Regions from separate parts of the Sphingomonas sp. F9_3S_D5_B_2 genome, predicted to be linked through region 2. Evidence: predicted binding sites of a transcription regulator. Region 2 holds the regulator's gene; the other holds the start of a gene.
What was found. The regulator LexA, encoded in region 2, represses DNA repair genes until DNA is damaged. The targets are predictions, from matches to a motif close to GTTCCNCNCTTGTTCT.
Positions count from the first base shown of each region.

Region 1: recA (recombinase RecA) is a predicted target of LexA. The motif match lies at 4,954-4,969, and genes of this name have one in related genera.

Region 1 covers NZ_JBSZFB010000001.1:586,624-594,009, forward strand. The annotation lists gene ACUXST_RS02785 (glycosyltransferase family 2 protein) at 1-257, shown strand, start outside; gene proB (glutamate 5-kinase) at 259-1,389, shown strand; gene ACUXST_RS02795 (glutamate-5-semialdehyde dehydrogenase) at 1,386-2,618, shown strand; gene clpP (ATP-dependent Clp endopeptidase proteolytic subunit ClpP) at 2,680-3,336, shown strand; gene ACUXST_RS02805 (dihydrofolate reductase family protein) at 3,365-3,901, opposite strand; gene ACUXST_RS02810 (phosphatase PAP2 family protein) at 4,205-4,918, shown strand; gene recA (recombinase RecA) at 5,066-6,145, shown strand; gene ACUXST_RS02820 (multidrug effflux MFS transporter) at 6,150-7,386, opposite strand, start outside.
Region 2 covers NZ_JBSZFB010000001.1:896,799-904,184, reverse strand. The annotation lists gene gltX (glutamate--tRNA ligase) at 1-1,176, opposite strand, end outside; gene ACUXST_RS04365 (DUF4131 domain-containing protein) at 1,302-1,976, shown strand; gene ACUXST_RS04360 (ComEC/Rec2 family competence protein) at 2,033-3,352, shown strand; gene ACUXST_RS04355 (DUF4242 domain-containing protein) at 3,404-3,676, shown strand; gene ACUXST_RS04350 (VOC family protein) at 3,679-4,023, opposite strand; gene lexA (transcriptional repressor LexA) at 4,032-4,694, opposite strand; gene ACUXST_RS04340 (peptidyl-prolyl cis-trans isomerase) at 4,784-6,724, opposite strand; gene tpiA (triose-phosphate isomerase) at 6,846-7,386, shown strand, end outside.

The DNA.
Region 1 (7,386 bases), 310 kb from region 2:
AGCGTCCCGCGCTGTTCTTCGGGGCCGTCGGGGCGATCCTGGTCATCGTGGCACTGCTGCTCTCCGTGCCGCTGATCGTGACCTACCTGCACACGCACCTCGTGCCGCGCTTTCCGACCGCTATCCTGGTCACCGGGATCATCATCATCGCCGTGCTGTGCTTCTTCGCCGGTTTGATCCTCGACACCGTGACTCGCGGCCGCCGCGAAGTCCGTCGGCTCGCCTACCTCGCCCAGCCCGCGCCAGCACGAAGCTGAGATGGCGAACGGCCTGACAGCCGAGGCGCTGATCCGGCAGAGCAAGCGCGTCACCTTCAAGATCGGCTCCTCGCTGCTGATCGGCAGCGACGGACTGCGGCGCGACTGGCTCGCGACACTTGCCGAAGATCTAGCGGGCTTGCGGGCCCAAGGCGTCGATCTAGTGCTGGTCTCCTCCGGCGCGGTGGCGCTCGGGAGGGCGAAGCTTGGGTTGCCCAAGTCGGCACGGCTGCACTCGAAGCAGGCCGCGGCAGCGACTGGGCAACCCCTGCTGATGCAGAGCTGGGCCGAGGCTTTCGCAACGCACGATGCGCCGGTCGCACAGTTGCTGCTGACGTTCGGGGACACCGAATCTCGCCGACGGTGGCTCAACGCTCGTGCCACCATCGAAACACTGCTCCGCAAGCGCGCCATCCCCATCATCAATGAGAATGACAGCGTAGCCACCGAGGAGATTCGCTACGGCGACAACGATCGCCTATCCGCCCGTGTGGCGCAGATGGTCCGCAGCGACTTGCTCGTGCTGCTCTCGGACGTCGATGGGCTTTATTCAGCCGACCCGCGCGTTCACCCCGGCGCCGAGCACATCGAGTTCGTCGAGCGACTAACGCCGGAAGTCCTTGCCGCAGGCGGTCCAGCGATCACCCAGGGCATCGGTTCGGGCGGCATGCGCACCAAGCTGGAAGCAGCGCGGATCGCCGCCAGCGCCGGCTGTGCGACCGTGATTGCCAGTGGTCATTGCAATCATCCTATCACGGCCATCCTGGAGGGCCAGGCGCGGACGACGACGATCCCGCCGACTGGAACGCCCGCAAGTGCATACAAGCAGTGGATCGCAGGATCGCTTGCTCCCGTTGGGCGGATTCTCATCGACGCTGGTGCCGCGGATGCGTTGCACAACGGCCGGAGCCTCCTCGCTGCGGGTCTCACTCACGTGCAAGGGGAATTCGGCCCCGGCGATTGCGTCACGATCGCCGATCACGATGAGCAGGAAATCGCGCGTGGGCTCATCGGCTATTCCGCAGAGGAGGCACGGGCGATCGCCGGGATTCGAGCGAGCGACATCCCGGCGCGTCTTGGGTACAGTCGTGGCGACGCGTTAATCCACCGCGACGACCTGGTGCTGTTGTGACCATCGAACGCCAGCTTCTGCGAATGGGCCAGGCGGCGCGTGGCGCAGCCATGGAGCTCCGCTCCGCGTCAGCTACTCAGCGCACCGAGGCAATTGCCGCGATGGCTGCCGCGCTTCGCTCGCGCGCAGACCCGATCCTGGTTGCGAACGCCGAAGATTTGGCGGCGGCGAGCAGCAACCGCGACCGTTTGCGGCTGGACGAGCAACGCCTCGAAGCGATTGCGGTAGCGCTGGAGCAAATCGCCGCACTTCCCGATCCTGTTGGAGCGGAGACATCCCGGTGGCAGCGCCCCAACGGTCTGGATATCGCCCGGGTGCGCACTCCGATCGGGGTGATCGGGATGATCTACGAGAGCCGCCCGAACGTCACGGCCGACGCAGCGGCGATCTGCGTCCGCTCCGGCAACGCGATTATCTTGCGCTCCGGCTCCGACGCGTTGCGCAGTAGCATGGCCATCCATTCTGCCCTTGCCGAGGGACTCAACGCGGCGGGCCTACCGGCTGCCTGCGTGCAGATCGTACCCACCGCCGATCGCGAGGCGGTCGACCATCTGCTCGGCGGTCTCGCCGGGGCTCTCGACCTCATCATCCCGCGCGGCGGCCGCGCGCTAGTCGAGCGGGTCAGCACGCACGCCCGTGTTCCCGTGCTGGGCCATCTGGAAGGCGTCTGCCACATCTACGTTCACAGTGCCGCCGACCCGCACATGGCGGCCGAGGTCGTCCACAACGCCAAGCTCCGCCGCGTTTCCATCTGCGGTGCTACCGAGACCCTCCTGATCGACCGGAGTGCGGCTCCTGCGTTACTCCCGATCATTGCCGACGCCCTCGATGGCTGTGAGTTGCGCGGCGACGAAGCTGCGTGCGCGATCCTCCCGATGAAGGCTGCGACCGAGGAGGATTGGCACACTGAATACCTGGCGCCGGTCCTGGCGGTTCGAACTGTCGATGGCATCCAGCAAGCGATCGGTCACATCGCACGCTTCGGGACCGGCCACACCGAGGCAATCATTACCGAGGACACTGCCGCCGCCGAGCGCTTCCTGAACGAAGTCGACAGCGCCATCGTTATCTGGAACGCGTCCACGCAGTTCGCCGATGGCGGGGAGTTCGGCTTCGGAGCAGAGATCGGCATCGCCACCGGCAAGCTCCACGCCCGCGGTCCGGTCGGACCGGAGCAATTGACGACTTTCAAGTACGTCGTTCGTGGGAGTGGCCAGGTCCGGCCATAGCTTGAACTCCCAGCTGTTCACGCCGATGTAGGCGGGACAATACAAAAGGGATCCGCTTCACGTGATTGATCATCAGGACATCGTTTCGCAGCTCGTGCCCATCGTCATCGAGCAGTCCAACCGGGGCGAGCGAAGCTTCGACATTTATTCGCGCCTGCTTCGTGAGCGGATCGTCTTCATCACCGGCGCCATCGAGGATCACATGTCCTCGCTGATCACCGCCCAGTTGCTCTTCCTCGAGTCCGAGAACCCGAAGAAGGACATTTTCATGTACATCAACTCGCCGGGCGGCGTGGTCACCGCCGGGCTCGCCATCCACGACACCATGCAATACATCCGCCCGAAGGTGAGCACGGTGTGCATTGGCCAGGCTGCGTCCATGGGCAGCTTCCTGCTTGCGGCCGGCGAGCCCGGCATGCGTGTGGCGCTGACGAACAGCCGCATCATGATCCACCAGCCCTCGGGTGGTGCCCAGGGCATGGCCGCGGACATCGAAATCCAGGCCCGCGAAATCCTGCGCATGCGCCAGCGCCTCAATGAGCTCTACGCCAAGTACACCGGGCAGAAGCTGGAGGAGATCGAGAAGGCGATGGACCGTGACAAGTTCCTCGAAGCTGACGAAGCGAAGGCGTTCGGTCTGATCGACGAGGTCTTCGACACACGTCCCGAAGCTGGCCAGGACGGCGGCACTGGTGCGGGGGATGTCACCCCAGCCTGACGAGCTGTCAGGCGTCCAACTTCGGACTTCAGGCGGGGACGTAGGTCAATCTGATCACGTCCTCGTCGACCATTTCAGTCCCCGTCAGCCGTAGCCGCGGACGGGCTCCGGCGAAGAACCGCTTGCCCTCGCCGACCACGACCGGATGCAGGTAGATTTGGTACTCGTCGACGAGTCCAAGCTCGCCAAGGCTGTGCGCCAGCTCCGGACCGCCAACTTCGATCACACCGTCGTGCGCCGCCTTGATCTCACGCATCGCGCGTTCGAGATCGCCATCGCCAGCGACCAGCGTGGCGTTTGGCCCGACTCTCTCGAGGGATCGCGAGACCACCCATTTGGGCATCTTGCACCAAGCCGACGCAAAGGCATGCTCCTCGTCCGTCCAATTCGCCTGATGTTCGTCCCAGTAGCGCATGACCTGATACATCTCACGACCGTAGACCGCTCCCGCGCGACCGCCGGTTTGGTCGATGAAGTAACGGAATAGCCGAGGGGCGGGGGCAAAGGCGGTATGATCAATCCGACCGTCCACCGACTGGTTCATTCCGAACACGAACTTGGCCACTTCCCAACCTCCAGCTCAGTGTCTCAACGACTTCGACGACTTAGTCGGCATTGCCCTGTCTTGCGCGCTGATTCAGCAGTCGCAACATTTTCGGTTCTCAAGAGTCGGTAACCTCTTGATTGCAATCGCTTCAGACGGGACGAGCATGTTGACTAGGCACCTCCCGTCCCGAAGCGATGCCGGACACCCGATCCCGTCGATTGAGATACTTTGTGGACGAGTGCCGCGAAGTTCGCGCAACCAGCGAATGGCCATGGACATCCGATACGCACGCGTGACCAAATTGCAGGTAGCTAGGGGATGATGGACGCTGCGCCAGCCTCGGCGGCTGCCCTGGCTGCCCCTCGGGTCGCCCAGAAGCGCAGGTTCCATGCCGTAAGCGGTCTTGGCTACTGGCTGACGGTCACCACCTGCGTGATCATTTGGGCGGGAATGCTGGCCATGCATGCCGATCCGGCGGATTGGGAGGTTCTCAACGCCTTGTATGCGGGTGACCATCCGCTGCTCGCGAGGATGGCCATGGCGATGACGGCCTTCGGTTCTCCGACCATTCGCTATCTCGTACCGGCTCTTGCGGGTCTTGTGCTCGCGGCGAGAAAAAGGCTCATACCGGCTCTGGCAGTCGTGCTGATCCCGCCGTTCGGCAGTTTCCTGGACGAGGTGCAGAAGAAACTGTTTTCATTGCCCCGCCCGCCCGAGCAGTTCCACCTCATCCATGTGCAAACGTATGGCTTTCCCAGTGGCCACTCGGCAGGCTCCTTGATGGTGTACCTCACAGCGGCTTTGCTAGTCACTCAGGTGCAACCGTTCGTCAGGTGGCGGTGGCACGCGATTTGCTGTGCTCTGGCGATCTCGCTCCTGGTTGGAGCAAGCCGCATCATGATCGGCGTGCACTGGCCGACGGACGTGATCGGGGGATGGGCGTTCGGCGCCTTCTGGATACTGATCTGTCTCAGGGCCGAGCGGGAGTTGCGCGGTGCCGACGTGCGGCTTCTTGCGCTCGCTCGGGGGGCGTAGGCGACCCGTTCGCAACGATAGATGCAACCGTGAATGTTCTCCTCTTGTTCCTCAAGAACAAATAGGATACGCACCGTCTCACCAGGCGGAGCTCGGCCGCCGATGAAAGCGGATTGACCGCTTGCATTGACGAAGGAGACAGGGGACATGGCAGCACAGCTCAAAGTGATCGGTAGCGGAATGGAATCCCCCAGCATGGATCGGCAGAAGGCGCTCGAAGCGGCGCTCGCCCAGATTGATCGCGCGTTCGGCAAGGGCTCGGCAATGAAGCTGGGCAGTCGGGAGAAGATCGAGATCGAAACGGTCTCGACTGGCAGCCTCGGCCTCGACATCGCGCTTGGCGTCGGCGGCCTGCCGCGCGGCCGCGTGATCGAGATTTACGGCCCGGAAAGTTCGGGCAAGACCACGCTGGCGCTTCACGCCATTGCCGAAGCGCAGAAGACCGGCGGAACCGCCGCCTTCGTCGACGCTGAACATGCGCTCGACCCGATTTACGCCCGAAAGCTTGGCGTCAATATCGACGAGCTGATCGTCTCACAGCCCGACACGGGCGAGCAGGCGCTCGAGATCGTCGATACGCTGGTGCGTTCGAACGCTATCGACGTCCTCGTGGTCGACTCTGTTGCCGCGCTCGTCCCGCGGGCCGAGATCGAGGGTGAGATGGGCGATAGCCACGTCGGCCTGCAGGCGCGGCTGATGAGCCAGGCGCTGCGCAAGCTCACCGGCTCGATCAGCCGCTCGCGGTGCACGGTCATCTTCATCAACCAGGTGCGCATGAAGATCGGCGTCATGTACGGTAATCCCGAGACGACGACCGGCGGCAACGCGCTGAAGTTCTACGCTTCCGTCCGCCTCGACATCCGCCGCACCGGCCAGATCAAGGATCGCGACGATATCGTCGGCAACACGACCCGCGTGAAGGTCGTGAAGAACAAGGTCGCGCCGCCGTTCAAGCAGGTCGAATTCGACATCATGTACGGCGAGGGCGTGTCCAAGGTCGGCGAGATCCTTGATCTTGGCGTGAAGGCGGGCCTGATCGAGAAGTCGGGCTCGTGGTTCAGCTATGACTCGGTGCGCATCGGTCAGGGCCGCGAAAACGCCAAGACCTACCTCAAGGAAAATCCCGACGTTGCGCAGCGCATCGAAGGCGCAATCCGCGGCCGCACCGAGCAGGTCGGAGAAGCGCTGATGGTCGGTCCGGACGAGGCGGACGTCGCCGCCGAGTAACGCCTCAGGCGGGGTCCTCGGCAACCCTGTTCGGTTCTTCGCGGTTATCGACGCCGGCGAAGAGCCGCTTGGGCTCGGTCAGCAAAATCAGCACGAACCCGCCGGCGGCGCAGAGCGCAGTACCGATCACGAACGGCGTCACTGTCCCGTTGAACTGCTGGCCAATAAGGTAGCCGATTGCGGCGGCTCCGATCGTGCCGACGACGCCCTGGACCGATGAGGCGGTGCCGGCGATTGGCGCCATATGCTCCATCGCCAAGGTGCCGAGGTTCGATGACGCAAAGGCGAAGCAGCCCATCGTCAGCCCTTGAAGGATCATGAAGGTCCACAGCGTCTCCATTCCGGACAACGCGATCACGGCGTGAACGGAAGTGATGAGCATCAGGCCAAGCGATGCGCTGTGGCCGACCAGCCGGAGGCCGAAACGGCCGACAAAGCGCGAGTTCAACCATGAGCAGAGCGCCATGGGTGCGGCGATCGAGGCGAAGACCAGTCCGATGTAACGCGCGGCGTCGAACACTTCCGACACGATTTGCTGAATCGAGCTGATGTAGGCGACGAGCGCCGAGAAGCTGATCGTCGTCGCGAGCGTATAGCCGCGCGACTGCGGTTCACGGACCGTCTCCGCAATCGCGACAAACGTGTCGCGCCAGTCGAGCGGGCGGCGAAACTCTGGATGGAGCGTCTCCGGCAGTCGCATCGTCGACCATGCCAGCATCAGCACTGCGTATCCGGCGATGACGCCGAAGATCAGCCTCCAAGACCCGATCACAAGGATCAGCTGGCCGATATTGGGCGCCAGCACTGGCACCAGCATGAAGACCATGAACACGAGGCTCATGACGCGCGCCATTGCTTCTGCTTCAAACAGGTCGCGCACCATCGCCACGACTAGTACGCGGGTGACGGCGGCCGCTGCGCCCATCGCCACCCGGCCGACGATCAGCAGCGGGAAGCTCCAGGCGAAAGCGCACAGCGCTGCAAACACACCGTAGAGCGCGACGCCGAGGGCCAGGATGGGCTTGCGGCCGAAGCGGTCGGCCAGCGGTCCCCACAAGAGCTGCGTCGACGCGAAGCCGATGAAATAGGCGATGACGACGAGCTGACGATCGTTCTCGCGCGGGACCTCGAGCGACCGTCCGATCTCCGCCAGCGCAGGGATCATGGCGTCGATCGCAAATGCGTTGAGCGCCATGAGCCCGGCGAGAAGCGCCGTCATCTCACGGGTGCCCGGGCGCCGG
Region 2 (7,386 bases):
GGACTCGGGGCTCAGGAGCGCTGCAGCGGACTCGTCCAGCGCCAGCGGCCGCTCGGCGAACAGGAACGCGGCCCCGTCGCCGAGCTCGTGAATGGTGTGCGCCCGAGCCTTCAGCTCCGGCATGGCGTGCAACAGCAGCGCCCTGCGCTCGTCGGTAAGGCCGAGCTTGGCCGCTACCAGCTCGGTCAGGCGTTCGTCTTCCGCTTCACGGATGTAGTGTCCGTTGAGGTTCTCGAGCTTCTTGAAGTCGAAGCGGGAAGGCGACTTGCCCACATTCTCCAGCCCGAACCACTCGATCGCCTGCTCGCGGGAGATGATTTCGTCGTCACCATGTCCCCAGCCGAGCCGAAGCAGATAGTTGAACACGGCTTCGGGGAGGAGCCCGAGTTCGTCCCGATACGAGTCGACGCCGAGCGCGCCATGGCGCTTCGACAGCTTCGCTCCGTCAGGGCCGTGAATCAGCGGCACGTGGGCATAGACCGGCTCCGGCCAGCCCATCGCCTTGATGATGGCGAGCTGGCGGAACGCGTTGTTGAGATGGTCGTCACCGCGGATCACGTGGGTGATGCCCATGTCGTGATCGTCGACGACCACCGCAAGCATGTAGGTCGGCGTCCCGTCGGACCGCAGCAGGATGAAGTCGTCGAGCTCTGCATTCTGGACCGTCACGCGGCCTTGCACGCGGTCGTCGATGACGGTCTCGCCTTCGCGCGGCGCCTTCAGGCGGATGACGAACGGCCTGCCCGCCTGTTCGTCGGTGATGTCGCGCCAGGCGCTGTTGATGCGGAACGGCTTGCGCTCTCGCTGCGCAGCCTCGCGCTGAGCCGCAAGCTCTTCCTGCGTCATGTAGCAGCGGTAGGCGGCGCCGCGCTCCACCAGGCGGTGGGCGACTTCGGCATGGCGCGCCCAGAACTGCGACTGGTAATATTCGTGTCCGTCCCAATCGAGGCCCAGCCAGTTCATCCCGTCGAGGATCGCGTCGATGGCCTCGGTCGTGGAGCGGGCCTTGTCCGTATCCTCGATGCGCAACAGGAACTTGCCGCCATGGTGGCGGGCGAACAGCCAGTTGAACAACGCCGTCCGCGCTCCGCCGATGTGCAGGAAGCCGGTCGGCGAGGGCGCAAAACGGGTGACGACGGGCTTCTCGGGCGGCGAGTGATCGCTTGCGCTAGTCAATGTTTCTCCGCTTGCGCTTGGGCGCGCTTTGCTCTTTTTTGCATGGCGAAATGCAATGGATGAGCGCCCCTAACATAGCGGGTGCGCCTCTTCCACAGCGGGCTCGGGGCTACTGGAAGGCGCGTTTGAGCGCTTGGAACGAGAGGCTGGAAAGCCTGCTCGAGGCGGAGCGCGCCCAGCTTCCGCCGTGGCTCGCGGTCGGCTTCGGCGCGGGGATCGCCGCCTGGTTCGCCTTGGGCAGCCCGAAGCAGTGGTTAGCGGTGCTGTGCATCGGCGCCGCGCTGTTCCTGGCTGGGTTGCTGTCCGGAGCCGGAAGGGCGGGGCGATCGGCCGGAATCTTCTGTCTTGCAATGGCTGTCGGGTGCGCTCTCGTCTGGGCTCGCGCTGAATGGGTATCGGCGCCGCGCCTCGCGCGGCCCACGGTCGTTTCGTTGGATGCACGGGTGGAGACCGTGGAGCGGCTCGTCGCGCGGGGAACCGTCCGTTTGACTCTGATAACCGCCGACCCCGCGCTTCCGCACCGGGTGCGGGTTTCCATCGACGCCGACAAGGCGCCGGCGGGCCTTGCGAGCGGGAGCGAGGTGCGATTACGAGCGCGCCTGGCGCCGCCGCCTTCGATGGCGCTTCCCGGAACCTACGACTTCGCGAAGGATGCCTGGTTCCGGCAGATCGGGGCGGTAGGCAAGGCACTTGGACCCGTCGAGGTCACCACATCGCGTCCGCCGAGCGCCTCGATCGCGTCCGGCAGCGCCTCGGCGATCATGTCCGCGCCAGCCTTCCCACGGATGAGGCCGGGATAGCGGTCGCACTGGTCACCGGCGATCAGAACAGCGTCAGCGAAGCCGATGCCGCCGCCATGCGCAGCAGCGGCCTGACGCACCTGCTGTCGGTAAGCGGACTCCACATCGCTGCCGTAGTCGCCGCGGCCATGCTTCTGAGCCTGAAGCTCCTCGCGCTGAGCGAGCGGCTCGCGCTTCGCTTCAATCTCGTGCTGGTCTCCGCGGCGATCGCTGCCGCCGCCGGCATCGGGTACACCCTGCTGACCGGATCGCAGGTGCCGACCGTGCGAAGCTGTGTCGCGGCGGTGCTGGTCCTGCTTGGCATTGCTCTCGGCAGAGAGCCCATCAGCCTTCGTCTCGTGGCGGTGGGCGCGCTGGCCGTCCTGCTGTTCCGGCCCGAGGCGCTCGCCGGCCCGAGCTTCCAGATGAGCTTCGGCGCGGTGACCGCCATTATCGCGCTGCATTCGACGCGCTGGGCACGGCGGCTGCTGGAGCGGCGCGAAGAGGGGGTAATCGGCCGCACGCTGCGCGCACTTGCTGGCATCGTCCTCACCGGTCTCGCCGTCGAAGTCGCGCTCATGCCCATGGCGCTGTTCCACTTTCATCGCACCGGCCTCTACGGCGTGGGGGCGAATATCATCGCGATCCCGCTGACTACCTTCGCAATCATGCCGCTGGAAGGTGGAGCCCTGTTGCTTGACCTGATCGGCCTCGGGAAGCCGCTGTGGTGGCTGACGGAGCTTTCGCTGAAGCTGCTGCTAGGCCTCGCGAGGGCCGTGGCGGCGGTGCCGGGTGCGGTCGCAATGCTTCCGTCGATGCCGCCGTGGGCGTTCGGGCTGATGATCGCTGGCGGGCTGTGGCTGTGCCTGTGGAGCACGCGCCTGCGGCTTCTCGGGCTTGTGCCGATCGCCATCGGTGCGATCGCCGCCTGGGCGGCACCGGCGCCGGACGTGCTCGTGACCGGCGATGGCCGTCATCTGGTGGTCGTGGAAGACGGCAAACCCTTGCTCCTGCGCGACGCCGCTGGCGACTACGTGCGGCAGTTGTTTGCGGAAGCGTCCGGGTTCGACGGGCAGCCTGCGAACCTGGGCTCCACGGCATTCAGTTCGTGCACTCGCGACAGCTGTGCCGCCGTGATTCGGAAACCGAACGCGGAATGGCGGCTGCTGGCGACCCGTTCATCGACGCGGATCGGGTGGCAGACGCTCACCGGCGCCTGCAAAGCGGCGGACATCGTCGTCTCGGACCGGCGGCTGCCCCGCGGCTGCGCACCGGGCTGGCTCAAGCTCGACAGAACGTCGCTCCGCCAAAGCGGCGGCGTCGCCCTCTACCTCGGCTCCTCGCCGCACGTCGAGACCGTCGCCGAGCGCGTGGAGCAGCACCCCTGGCGCTACTGACGATCGCTCCGGAATGGCGTATGAGGACCGCCTCCAACAGGGGAGGTCAACATGCCGCAATATGTGATCGAGCGTGAAATGCCGGGTGTCGGTTCGTTAGGTCCCAGCGACCTCCAGGGTGCGTCACAGACCAGCTGTTCGGTCCTGCGTGACCTTGGACCCGAGATCCAGTGGGTCCACTCGTACGTCACCGACGACAAAATCTACTGCATCTACCGAGCCCCTAACGAGCAGATGATCCGCGACCACGCCGAGCGTGGCGGCTTCCCGGCCAACAGCATCTCGCAGGTTCGGAGCGTTATCGACCCGACGACGGCGGAGTAGGCCTAGGTCTCGCTCCAGACGGCAAGCTCGCTGCCCGCCGGATCGATGAACTGGAATCGGCGGCCGCCCGGGAACGAGAAGATCGGTTTGGCGATGGTGCCGCCGGCCTTCACGACGGCGTCGAATGCAGCCTCCAGGTCCTGCACGCGAACGACGGGCAGGGGGGCTGCAAGCGCCTCGTCAGGTTGTCCGTTGAGGCCGACATCGACATCGCCCGTCGTCGTTGCCGAATAGTCTGGCCCGTAGTTCGTGAACTCCCAGCCGAACGCCTTGGCGTAGAATGCGCCCGTGACTTCGTGCGCGGTTGCGCTCGGCAGTTCCACATAGTCGATGCGCGGTCCAGCCATTGCGGGGCTCAGTACCGGCGGATCAGGCCGGCGAGGCGGCCCTGGATGCTGACCTGCTCGGGGCGGTAGCGCTGGGCTTCGTAATTCCGGTTGGCGGGATCGAGGCGGATCATATTGCCCTCACGCCGGAACGTCTTGAGCGTCGCTTCCTCGTTGTTGATGAGCGCGACCACGATCTCCCCTTCGCGGGCCGTATCCACCTTGCGGATCAATGCGAAGTCGCCGTCGAGGATCCCTTCGTCGACCATGGAGTCGCCGGAGACTTCGAGCGCGTAATGTTCGCCCGGACCGAGCAGCGCCGCCGGAACAGAGAAGGATTCCGTGCCCTGCAGTGCCTCGATCGGGGTTCCGGCCGCGATCCGGCCATGCATCGGGATTTCGAGCGTGTCGTTCGCTGCCGCGGGAAGTGCAGGGCGAAGCTGGGCAGGCGGTGGCGCCGGCGTGTTTGTGGCCACGGTCTCCGGAATCTTGACCACCTCCAGCGCCCGGGCGCGATTCGGGAGGCGGCGGATGAACCCACGTTCCTCAAGCGCTGAAATGAGCCGGTGCACCCCGGACTTCGACTTGAGGTCAAGCGCCTCGCGCATCTCGTCGAAGCTCGGCGAAACGCCGTTGTCGTCGAGACGTTCGCGAATGAACATCAGCAACTCGCGCTGCTTGGCGGTGAGCATGTGGCGTTACTCCCCCGTTCCGTTATGGAACGAACGGAGAACGTGTAGGCAACATGACATTGGCCGTCAAGTCGCCTGCGCCCGGGTGTTTAACTCGCCGTTGTCGCCAAGCGCCGCTTCACGTCCGCGATGGCGCTCTCGTTGCGCTGCACCTTCAGCTCGGCACGGATGGCAGCGAGGAACTGACGTGCATAATCGTCTTCGGTTGCGCGCTGCAGCTCATGCGTCATGCTGCCGATTATTGCGGGTTGCGAAAGCGCGTTGCCGGGTACGATCTTGTTGACCTTGACGACGAAGAAGCCACGCCCCTGCTGGTCCGGAACGGCGCGGCTCTTGCCCTGCGTGAGCGAGAACAGGACCCGCACGGGCGGCGGCACGGGCTGGCTGCTCTGGGCGATCTGGATGCGGCGCGCGGAAAGCGGCTGAATGGGTGCGTTCACTCCGCTCTGCTTGACGGCATCGGCCAGCGACATGCCGGCCGAGGCCTTCGCCGCGATCTGGTCCGCTGCCTTGCGGGCGCGGATTAGCGCTTCCGTCTGGATCCAGTCGTTGGCCACCCGGTCCTTGATGCTCGCGAGCGGCGCGGGTGCTGCGGGGACGATCTGGTCCGGAGAGACGATCGCGTAGCCGCCGTCATTCGGAAGAGTCGCGATCTCCGGCTCGTCATTCGGCGCAATCTCGAAACCCGACTTCACGGCTGGCGCCAGGTTCGGGCCGAGCTTGAAGTTGGGATCGTTGCGCGAGGTGCCCTGCGCAGTGACGAGCGGGGTCGTGGTCACGGGGAGCTTCAGTTGTGTCGCGACCTCGGTGAAGTTGCTGCCGCCGTCGAGCGCGTTCTGCGCCTTGTCAAACAGGTTCTCGATCGTGCTCTTGCGCTTGTCGGCGGTCAGCTTCGCCGCAATCTCGGAGCGCGCCTGCTCGAGGCTCTTTCCGCCGATCAGCTTCACCGAATCGACCTTTGCGACCACCCAGCCGAAGTCGGACTGAACCGGGCCCACGATGGCGCCTGTCGCGGCGGAGAAGGCAGCTTGTGCGGCGCGCTCGCCCGCGATCGACGCATACGCCTGGCGGGTCTGCTCGGTCACGGTGGTGACGGCGGCATTGCTGCCCGCCGGGGCCGCGGCAGCCGCGATGGTCGCACCGGCCTTGGCACGGTCGGCGATTGCCTGCGCGGTCTTCTGGTCCGGCACGACTGCCTGGCTCAGCGTGCGGGTGTCCTTTGCCGCGTAAGTCGCCTGGTTGGCCTGGTAGTATTTGGCAATCTCGTCGTCGGTGGCCGTAATCGATCCGAGCTGACCCGGAGTGATCAGGGCAAAGCGCAGGGAGCGCTGTTCGGGAACCATGTAGCGGTTGCGGTTGGCCGCGTAGAAGCGCTGGATGTCCGCGTCGCCCGGCTTCAGCCCCTGGGCGAAGAGCGTGACTGGAAGCACTGCAGCCTGACCCTCGCGCGCTTCCATCAGCACTGCTGCATATTGCGTCGCGACGCCAACGGGGACGCGGGCCTCGGCGGCGAGTGGCACGATCAGGTTCCGGGCCGCGACCTGCGCACCCAGGATTTCGCGCACGTCGCGGTCGTTCAGGCGGCTCCGCGCCAGGAATGCCTGGTAGCCCTCGACACTTGGTTTGCCGTTCAACCCCCGCACGCCAGGAATCTGGCTGATCTCTGCGTCCACGAGCCGCTTGGAAATCGGAAAGCCAGCCTTGTCGGCGAAGGCCACGAGCGCCTTCTGGTCGATGAGCTGGTCGAGCATGAGGTCGAAGTCGCCGGCTATGTCCGCATAGGTTGCCGTCGGGTTCTGTTCCCGGACCTCCTGCAGCCGCTTCTGCATCGCGTCGTTCATTTCCTGCTCGGTAATCTGCGCGCTGCCGACCTTTGCGAGCGTCGAGCTGCCCAGTCCGAAGCCGAGCTTGCCGGAACCGAAGTTCGAAATGTCGCTTATCGCAAAGGATGCCAGGATCGCGATCAGAAAGAAGGCCGCGACCGCTTTGCCTACCTTGGATTTCGCGATTCGGCGGAATGTGGACTGCATGGAAGCCTGCTGACGAGGGGACAGGTGGTCGCTTTAGGGGTGGCGTCCGACAGCATCAAGGCGGACCGCTTCACCTCGGCGGCAGCGGCGGCTACGGGAAGCGGGGTCAGAGGGGGAATGCATGACGCTTCGGAAATTCGTTGCCGGTAACTGGAAGATGCACGGGCTTTCGTCGGATCTCGAGGAGCTGCGTGCGATTGCGGCTGCTGCTGGCGATTACCCGCAGGTGGATGTGGCGCTCTGTGTGCCCGCGATACTGGTCGAACGTGCAGCCCGAGCAGCGCCCGGGTTCACGATTGGCGGACAGGATGTCCATCACGCCGAGAAGGGTGCGCACACGGGCTGCGTTTCGGCGCAGATGCTGCTGGACGCCGGAGCCAAGTTGACCATCGTCGGCCACTCGGAGCGGCGTGATGCGCAGCGCGAGAGCAACGAAGAGGTGCGGGCAAAGGCAGGGGCCGGATTGAGCTGCGGCCTCGACGTGATCCTGTGCGTGGGTGAAAGCCTCGAAACCCGCGAAGCCGGTAACGCGCTCGCCCTCGTCACCGAACAGCTTGCGGCGTCCTTGCCCGTCATCTCGAAGCCGTCCGATGCGCTGGCAATCGCATACGAGCCGATCTGGGCGATCGGCACCGGACGAGTGGCGTCCTGCGAGGATATCG